3 regions of the Sessilibacter sp. MAH3 genome follow, and region 2 is predicted to be linked to each of the others. Evidence: predicted binding sites of a transcription regulator. Region 2 holds the regulator's gene; each other region holds the start of a gene.
What was found. The regulator sigma-54, encoded in region 2, starts transcription at its own class of promoters, with help from an activator protein. The targets are predictions, from matches to a motif close to TGGCACANNNNTTGCNNT.
Positions count from the first base shown of each region.

Region 1: a site for sigma-54 is predicted at 1,501-1,518, ahead of glnA (glutamate--ammonia ligase). Genes of this name have one in related genera too.
Region 3: a site for sigma-54 is predicted at 1,913-1,930, ahead of flgA (flagellar basal body P-ring formation chaperone FlgA). Genes of this name have one in related genera too.

Region 1 covers NZ_BAAGIE010000006.1:123,934-127,203, reverse strand. The annotation lists gene glnA (glutamate--ammonia ligase) at 1-1,360, opposite strand, end outside; gene thiI (tRNA uracil 4-sulfurtransferase ThiI) at 1,772-3,226, shown strand.
Region 2 covers NZ_BAAGIE010000008.1:72,700-75,969, forward strand. The annotation lists gene lptB (LPS export ABC transporter ATP-binding protein) at 1-706, shown strand, start outside; gene ACYQ2C_RS06840 (RNA polymerase factor sigma-54) at 1,090-2,697, shown strand; gene hpf (ribosome hibernation-promoting factor, HPF/YfiA family) at 2,796-3,086, shown strand; gene ptsN (PTS IIA-like nitrogen regulatory protein PtsN) at 3,089-3,270, shown strand, end outside.
Region 3 covers NZ_BAAGIE010000053.1:428-3,697, reverse strand. The annotation lists gene ACYQ2C_RS18285 (CheR family methyltransferase) at 1-588, opposite strand, end outside; partial or broken gene ACYQ2C_RS18280 (hypothetical protein) at 527-706, shown strand; gene ACYQ2C_RS18275 (chemotaxis protein CheV) at 894-1,853, opposite strand; gene flgA (flagellar basal body P-ring formation chaperone FlgA) at 2,041-2,817, shown strand.

The DNA of each region.
Region 1 (3,270 bases), on a different contig from region 2:
TCAACATCTCAACTTCTTCTTTCTTAAGCGAAATGTATGCATCGATCATGTCGTCATCGAATACACCACCTGCTTTTAAGAACTCACGGTCAGCGTCAAGATTAGAAAGTGCTTCTTCTAATGAAGAGCATACGGTTGGGTATTCTGCCAACTCTTCTGGAGGAAGATCGTAAAGGTCTTTATCTGCTGAATCTCCAGGGTGAATCTTGTTGATAACACCGTCAAGACCGGCCATCAACAATGCTGCGAACGCCAAGTATGGGTTAGCGGTAGAGTCTGGGAAGCGAGTCTCGATACGACGACCTTTGGTGCTAGCAACGTAAGGAATACGAATAGAAGCAGAGCGGTTACGTGCAGAGTAAGCAAGGATCACTGGAGCTTCGTAGCCTGGAACCAAACGCTTGTAAGAGTTGGTAGAAGCGTTACAGAAAGCGTTCAATGCTTTAGCGTGCTTGATGATACCGCCGATGTAGAAAAGAGCAGTTTCAGAAAGGCCTGCGTAGGTATCGCCAGCGAATTGGTTCACGCCATCTTTAACGAAAGATTGGTGAACGTGCATGCCGCTACCGTTGTCGCCAACAAGTGGCTTAGGCATGAAGGTCGCAGTTTTGCCATAAGCAGCAGCAACGTTGTGTACGGCATACTTAAGGATTTGAACTTCGTCAGCTTTCTTGGTTAGGGTGTTGGCGCCAACGCCGATTTCACACTGACCAGCAGTACCTACTTCGTGGTGGTGAACTTCGATCACCAAGCCCATAGCTTCTGCAGCGTTACACATTGCACCACGGATGTCGTGTAGTGAATCTACTGGAGGAACTGGGAAGTAACCACCTTTAACGCCTGGACGGTGACCCATGTTACCATCGATCATTTCGCGACCAGATTCCCAAGCGGCTTCTTCAGAGCTGATTTTGTAGAAAGCGCCAGACATGTCTGCGCCCCACTTGATGTCATCAAAGATGAAGAATTCTGGTTCTGGACCAAAGAAAGCGGTGTCACCTAAACCAGTAGACTTCAAGTATTCTTCGGCGCGCATTGCAATAGAGCGTGGGTCACGGTTGTAACCTTCGCCAGTTGAAGGCTCAACGATGTTGCAGCGGATAACAACAGTTGCTTCGTCAGTGAACGGATCAAGGAAGCTAGTGCTATCGTCCGGCATCAAAATCATGTCAGACTCGTTAATGCCTTTCCAGCCGGCGATAGAAGAACCGTCGAACATTTTACCTTCGGTAAAGAAGTCGTCTTTAACTTCAAATGAAGGAATAGTTACGTGTTGTTCTTTACCTTTGGTGTCGGTGAAGCGTAGGTCAACCCACTTAACTTCGTTGTCTTTTATTAAGTTCAGAGTCTGCTCTGACATGTTTCCTCCAAAATGGCTGCGCCAGAATAGGTGTGAAGAGTTCATAGGCTGAATTAGCGCATTTAGCCCAATGCTCGTGGTTGATAAACTGCTCTTGGATGTGCACAAAATCAACCGGCTGGTTATTAGTGCATCATTATGAAGCAATCAATATGCCATAGATTTTATCAAAGCTGAACATTATTAAGATGCCGCAGCCATTGACTTGGCAGATAGAGATAGAAGTTATATCAAACAATATTATGCTTAATTTTGGTGCCGCGGCATCAATGTGGTGCGCTAGAGACTTAAGCATAGTTTCCGAGGCTGCCTATGCTACATGTCATTGGCTTCCGTTGGAATGTGTGTAAATCAATTCATTGCCTTATAATTGTCAAATTCTGATCTTTTTGCATTCGATGCGAGCGGTACATGCATTTCATAGTTAAATTATTCCCCGAAATAACCATAAAAAGCGCCCCGGTGCGCAAACGATTTACTCGCCAGTTGCAAAATAACTTGCGAACACTGATTCGTCGTCACGATGGCGGAGCACGTGTTACCCGAGATTGGGAGAAAATCGATGTCTATTGTGACTCCGACAACGAATCGCTGAATCTTGCTGTGAAGCAAATTTTAGCCTCAACACCCGGTGTTGCGTTTTTTTACGAGGTGTCTGCATTTACTTATCAAACGATGCACGATATTTACGAGCGTACCGCGGAGGTTTGGCTAGATACTTTGGCTGGCAAGACCTTCTGTGTGCGCGTAAAGCGCAGCGGTAAGCACGATTTCACCTCCATCGATGTGGAGCGATACGTCGGTGGTGGTCTGAATCAATATTCTGAAGCTGCGGGTGTGAGATTAAAAGATCCAGACATCACGGTTAATCTCGAAATTAAAAACGACACTGTGTATGTGGTGCGTGATCGAAAGTCTGGTCTTGGTGGTTTTCCTTTGGGCACGCAAGACCCTGTTTTGTCTTTGATATCCGGCGGTTTCGATTCCACCGTCGCCAGTTACCTAACGATCAAGCGCGGCCTAAAAACCCATTATTGTTTTTTCAATTTGGGTGGCCGTGATCACGAGCTAGGTTGCAAAGAGGTCGCATATTACCTTTGGAATCGTTTCGGAGCCTCGCATCGAGTTAGGTTTGTCACTGTGCCTTTTGAAGAAGTGGTTGGCGAGATTCTAGAAAACGTATCTCAGGGAAATATGGGCGTTATTCTGAAACGCATGATGTTGCGAGCAGCATCTGTTGTTGCCGAGCATCAAGGTATTGAAGCGCTTGTGACCGGAGAGAGTGTCGCGCAGGTTTCGTCTCAAACCTTGGCTAATTTGACCATGATTGATCGGGTCACAGACACCTTAGTGCTGCGTCCTTTAATTACCATGGATAAAGGCGACATTATTAATATTGCTCGTCAGATCGGCGCCGAAGGGTTTGCTGCGAGTATGCCGGAATACTGCGGAGTGATTTCTAAGCGGCCAACGACTCGTGCTCACGCCGACAAGATTAAGGCCGATGAAGAGAATTTTGACTTTGAGGTGCTGGAACGAGCAATAAACAAAGCTAAAGTTGAGTCAATTGACGAGGTTATGAATGTCAGTGATGAAGACTTGCTCGTCGATGAGTTTTCTTATTTACCGACCGATAGTGTGGTCATTGATATTCGTCATCCCGATGAGGTTGAAAAATCGCCGCTTGCGGTGGAGGCTGGGCGCAGTCTCGTGATTCCATTTTATGCGTTGGCCAAAGAGGTTGATCAGTTGCCCAAGGCTCAATATCTTCTGTATTGCGATCAGGGCGTTATGAGTCGCCTTCATGCCAGCCACTTGCTGAATTCTGGAGCCGGGAATTTCGGTGTATATCGTCCAAAATCATAAGTGTTAGGCGCGGGTCGCGGCGCTCTTTTGGCGGTGACCTCGCT
Region 2 (3,270 bases):
AAATTTGGCCAAAAGCTACGGATCGAGACAAATCGTATCCGACGTTTCATTTTCTGTGTCAACGGGAGAAGTTGTTGGCTTACTCGGCCCAAATGGTGCGGGAAAGACCACGTGTTTTTACATGATTGCAGGAATTGTTAAAGCCGATCACGGCAGCGTTTGGATCGACAACGAAGACATTACCAATCTTCCCATGCATGGCCGCGCCAGACGCGGACTTGGCTATCTCCCACAAGAAGCATCGGTATTTAGAAAGCTATCGGTCAAAGACAATATTTTAGCAATCTTAGAGACTCGATCCGATTTATCTGCAACAGATCGCAAAGACCGAGCGCAACAACTTTTAGAAGAATTTCACATCACCCACGTACAAGACAGCCAAGGCATCGCCCTATCCGGTGGTGAACGTCGTCGCGTCGAAATTGCTCGCGCGCTAGCGACAGAACCACGCTTTATCCTTCTTGACGAACCCTTTGCCGGCGTGGACCCAAAATCCGTCGGTGATATCAAGCAAATTATTGAACACCTTCAATCACGAGGAATTGGCGTACTCATTACCGACCACAACGTTCGCGAGACCTTAGATATCTGCGAGAAAGCCTATATTGTGGGCGGCGGGTTTATCATTGCCGAAGGCGACGCTGAGACGGTTTTATCCAATCAAAAAGTCAGAGACACTTATTTGGGTGAAGGCTTTAAGCTCTAAATTGAGCGGCCACCTCAACCGACCCTCAATAAAACAACAAAAGCCTCAACACCTATCAAAGGACCCAAAAAAAGACTCTTTTTTAGCCTACAAGACCACCCAAAAGACATTTTAGGCGACATTAAAAAACCGCTTTACCTTGCTGTTGAAATAGGCGAACATTGGTCTTACTGTTAAGTGATCAACAAGTAATCCCCTCCGCTAAAGCACTCGCTGTTCTTTTATTTTTTCCCTCAAAACATTTATTTAAAGAGAATTCAAGGTTGGGCATATTTTTTGCTTAATAGCTGTTGCAAAAACGCCCCTTTCAAGTCTACACTGACACTAAGCTTGATCAGAATCAGCTCCGATTCTGACACCGTTTTTGGAAGTAGTGTCAAGTTATGAAACAATCATTACAGCTAAAAATGGGTCAACAATTAACGATGACCCCTCAGTTGCAGCAAGCCATTCGCCTGCTACAACTCTCAACGCTCGATCTTCAACAAGAGATTCAAGAAGCTCTTGAGTCTAATCCCATGCTCGAAGTTAGCGAATCCGATGACTCTCACCTTGATAGCGGTGAGTCCGGCGACAACAGCGAACAACCCAACGAAATTTCCGACAACTTCAGCGAAGAAAAAGTTACCGCAACCGCATCCGAATCCGATTCTGGCGACGCCCAAGAAGGCGAATGGCAGGAAAACATTCCCGAGGATTTACCCGTTGATACCCAGTGGGACGACATTTACCAAGGCAGCAGCAACTCTTCCTCGTCATCAGCCGTAGAACGAGACGACAGCTTTTTCGACAGCCAAATCGACAACACCGAGACCCTTCAAGAATACTTACTGTGGCAATTGAATCTGACTCCAATGTCAGAAACCGATCGAACCATTGCTTTAGCAATCATAGACTCGGTAGAGCCCAGCGGTTTGCTCTCAAGCAGTATCGAGGAGATTTTTCACGGCCTACGCGGTGACTGGCGTGAGAATGACGAAGATGCCGAACAAGAAAGCGGTGAGCTTGAAGCTTCTGAACCTCTAAACGAAGACGCAGATACAGACGCAGATACAGACGAAGACCTAAGCCTAGACGAAGTGATTGCGGTTCAACACCGACTTCAACTGTTTGATCCTATCGGCTCTTGCAGCGTCGATTTGTCTGAATGTTTGATGGTACAACTCAATCAATACGCCAAAGAAACACCCGGACTGGAAACCGCCAAGGCGGTAGTTGCAGAGCATCTAGCGTTACTTGGCAGTCGTGACTACAAACAGTTAATGCGTAAATGTCGCGTTAAAGAGCCCGAACTCAAAGTTGCGATCGATTTAATTCAGGAATTAACACCTCATCCCGGCGCTACTATCGGCAGCAGCGATACCAGCTATATCGTTCCCGATGTTTTTGTGAGCAAGCAAGAAGGTCGCTGGATCGTAGAGCTGAACCCAGAAATAGCCCCTAAAATTCGCATCAACAACAATTACGCCAGTCTTGTAAAGCGTGCCGATAGCAGCGAAGACAACACCTTCTTGCGAGATAATTTACAAGAAGCACGCTGGTTCTTGAAAAGTTTACAAAGCCGCAACGAGACTCTACTGAAGGTTGCAAGCTGCATTGTTGAAAAACAACAGGGCTTTTTAGATTTCGGCCCAGAATCCATGAAACCTCTAGTACTTCACGACATTGCCGAAGACGTAGGCATGCATGAGTCGACAATTTCACGGGTAACAACGCAAAAATACATGCACACGCCTCAAGGCATCTTTGAGTTAAAATACTTTTTCTCAAGCCACGTCAGCACAGACAATGGCGGCGAATGCTCTTCAACCGCAATACGTGCCATTATCAAAAAGCTGGTTGCCGCAGAAGACGCTCGCAAACCCTTAAGCGACAGCAAAATTACCGCGTTACTGGCAGATCAAGGCATTCAAGTCGCCCGAAGAACCATTGCGAAATATCGCGAATCCTTGGGTATTCCAGCCTCGAACGAACGTAAAAGACTGGTCTGACCAACCATGACTCGGTGATCTCGACCCTAATTCATACCCGATTACACGGGCTTAAAACCTGTGTAATCAATGACTTAACTCTGACATGAGGAATAACAATGACTCTTAGCATCAGTGGGCACCACGTCGAAGTCACCGACTCTATTCGAAATTATGTTGAAACTAAATTTGAAAAACTCGGCAAGCACAACCCGCAAATCACTACAATCAATGTTGTATTAAGGGTTGAAAAACAAAGACAAAAAGCAGAAGCTTCCGTACACATAAGTGGCAAAGATATATTTGCCGAGAGTGAATCTGACGATCTGTATATTGCCATCGATGAAATGGCCGTAAAATTAGATCGGCAATTGCTCAAACATAAAGAGAAAGCAACCAGCCACCGTTGATTATGGACCTCTCCAGCATTCTTACTCCCAGCCGCGTTAAATGTGGCTTGGAGGGATCAAGTAAAAAGCGAACATTAGAAAATGTCGCGCAATTCATTACTAAAGGATTCCCAGTTCTTGACGCTGATGAGCTCTTTCGCCGCCTGATGGCCCGCGAAAGGCTCGGCTCGACCGGAATCGGGCA
Region 3 (3,270 bases), on a different contig from region 2:
ACGAACCTTCTCAGCCAACTGCCATATCTTATCGTCTACCGGTTCAAAGTAACGCTTTAATCGCTGATTGCACAGACCGCGCTCGACTTCACTGCGATCATATTGAGCAAGTTTGCACTGTTCCAAGACTTTATTCGAAATATCCGTCGCAACGATTTCGATCTGACGTTGTGCCCACTGCGGATTTCGTGACAATACTTCTTCTGTGAGCATTGCCAGTGAATAAGGCTCTTGTCCTGTGGAGCACGCTGCCGACCAAATACGAATCTTTCCAGTCGTGTTAGCAAGACGCTCTGGCAAAAATTTGTTCTCAAAAAAATCAAATGGATAAGAGTCACGAAACCAGAATGTCTCGTTGGTGGTCATAGCGTCAATAACTTCACGCTTGAGTTTGCTGTCTGCACCGTACTCAAGCTTCTTAATTAAATCTCGGGTAGAGTTTAATTTATACTCTTCAAGTATTTTTCGAAGTCTAATACCAATTAAATAATGTTTGTTTTCTTTTAAATGAATACCGCAAATTTTCTCCAAGAACTCGCAGAAATTCGCAAGTTCTGCAGGAGAATCAAAAAGCGTATCACTGGATATGGTTTTACTATCAACGCTTTTCGATCCACTTCCGTCTTGGCCAGATAATATATTCAAATTGAGGCCCCACATACAAAGGTGGAAAACAAATTGTAGGTATTGGAAATTCGTTTTCTAAAAATTATAAGAAACTCCAAATTATTCAGAGTTTTCATCGACTCAAAATACGTCGTTAATACAAGAAATACTGAGTCATTGAAATGGTATAGAAGCTGGAAATAATATTGTCAATTTCTAACCTCTGATTAAATCATAAAAGAGATAATCAGAGGTTGTCATGGTATTTTCCAGCAAAATACTTTCAGTTATTCCTCGTCTTCAATATTAACCAGACTTTCACCGGTCATTTCCAGAACTCGACTATTAACATGTCTGGCGAGATCATCGGGGTTGAATTTTGCCAAAAAGCTGTCCGCACCGACCTTTTTCACCATTGCTTGGTTAAACACACCGCTGAGTGATGTATGTAAAACGATATGCAATTTCGAAAGTGCCGGATTAGCACGCACCTCTGCGGTAAACGTGTAACCGTCCATTTCTGGCATTTCGATATCTGAAATGACAAGAATGAGTTCCTGCTCGACATTTTTACCGGCTTCCACCAGACCTTCTAAATATTCCAGAGCCTCTCGACCATCTTTTTTGAGTGTTGTTTTGATACCCATTTGTTCAATAACACGTTGAATTTGCTTACGTGCAATGGTTGAATCATCAACAATCAAAACATGTTTCTGAACAACTCGCTCTGCAATACCGTCTTCAATAACATCGCTACTGATTTCTTCAGATAATGGATTAACTTCTGCCAAAATCTTTTCAACATCGATAATCTCGACTAACTGATTTTCGATTTCGGTGACCGCAGTAAGATAGTTTTCTCGCCCCGCACCGCGTGGTGGCGGATGGATAGACTCCCAATTGATATTAACAATGCGTTCCACCGCCGCAACCAAGAATCCTTGTGTCGAACGATTGTATTCGGTGATGATTACGAAACAATTGGTAATATCATCTAATTCCGTTCGACCAATTGCGAGATTCATATCCATAATGGAAATTGTTCCACCACGTATATGAGCCACACCTCTTACAATATGGTTACGATTAGGTATTTCGTTTAATGGCGGACACTGCAACACTTCTTTAACTTTAAAAACGTTAATTCCGTAAATTTGCTTGCCCTTTAAACGAAACAGCAGTAACTCCAGCCTGTTTTGGCCCACAAGTTGGGTTCGCTGGTTAACCGTGTCTAAAACACCTGCCATGAGAGTCCTCTCAGGTATACCAAATCTTAAATGGTTTGCCTAATTTGTTGTAAATCGTACGGCATAGAGATTGCTCGTAAGAACAAAAACTAAATTACCTATGATTTGTTGACATTTTATCGACACAAGTAGCTAAAACTTTAAATCTCAAAATGAAAAACAAACTCATAATGAGAATAGGATAAAAATGACAAAGCGTCTTGAGATGAAAGAAAAAACTTTTTTTAATGGCCTTAAAGAAAGATCTTTATTCATAAAGCCCAGAACTATTATAGCGTTGGTGTTTTTTATTGCTTTTTTACAGGCTAAACATTCATTGGCAAATGAGGAATATCAGAATTTACAAATATTAAGTCAAATAGCCTACAAGGAAATTGTGGAAAAGATTTCCAACCAACAGGATTTTGACAAAATCGTTGTTAACGTTAATGCGCCAGATAATCGACTTAAATTATCACCTTGTTCGTCAAATTTAGATGCCAAATTTCCGACGGATTTTGTCTCCAAACGTCTTACCGTACAATTAAGCTGTTCTTCGCCACAATCATGGTCAATTTATTTAATTGCCGAAATCGCGTTATATAAGAAAATTGTTGTATTTAGTGATCATCTCTCCAAAGGAAAATTAATTCAAGAAAGCGATTTAAAAATAGATTTGGTTGACATCAGTGATATCAGAGAAAGCTATTACAAAGAGATTACCCCTGTGATAGGTAAAGAATTAAAGAGAAACATCAAAAGTGGTGACATTGTTAGAGATGCCCTATTGGATATGCCGCAAGTTATCAAACGCGGACAAATTGTTAATCTGATGGCTACATCATCTGTAATCTCTGTTGAAACAACAGGTACGGCCTTATCGGATGGGCGTATTGGGGAGATTATTCGTGTAAAAAATAACCGAAGTGATCGTATTGTCTCGGGTACAGTGCAATCAAATGGCGATGTGTATATCAACCTTTAAGACTTAAAAACAATGATTAGTCTTAAAGAATCACAAAAAAAATCGTTAAGAATCATAAAGATAGACCCTATTACACAGCGAGACTCAATCAGCCAAACATAGAAACCCCAAAAATCGAGCTCGTTTAAACAAAATAGCCGCTATAACAGAAAGTTATCCAGAATAAAACTCAAGGAAACTCAGATTAACCCAGAGTTTCCCGCACACAAGGATGTGTTGCCAATTTAAAGAGCTGTAAGTGATTGAAATTGTGAAGAAATTGGAGATCACAGTTTCAATTTCTGTCATCTGACTAATTCACGGATGAGTTAGTCACATGCCCCTAAAGACCAACACTAAAAGAAAAAATTTAAAAAACCATTAAAGGTTATCAAGACTTGGCCGAAACCAAGTACATGATCAAATTATCTGGGTTAACCTCAGTAACTCATACATAAACAACGAGCAAACGAT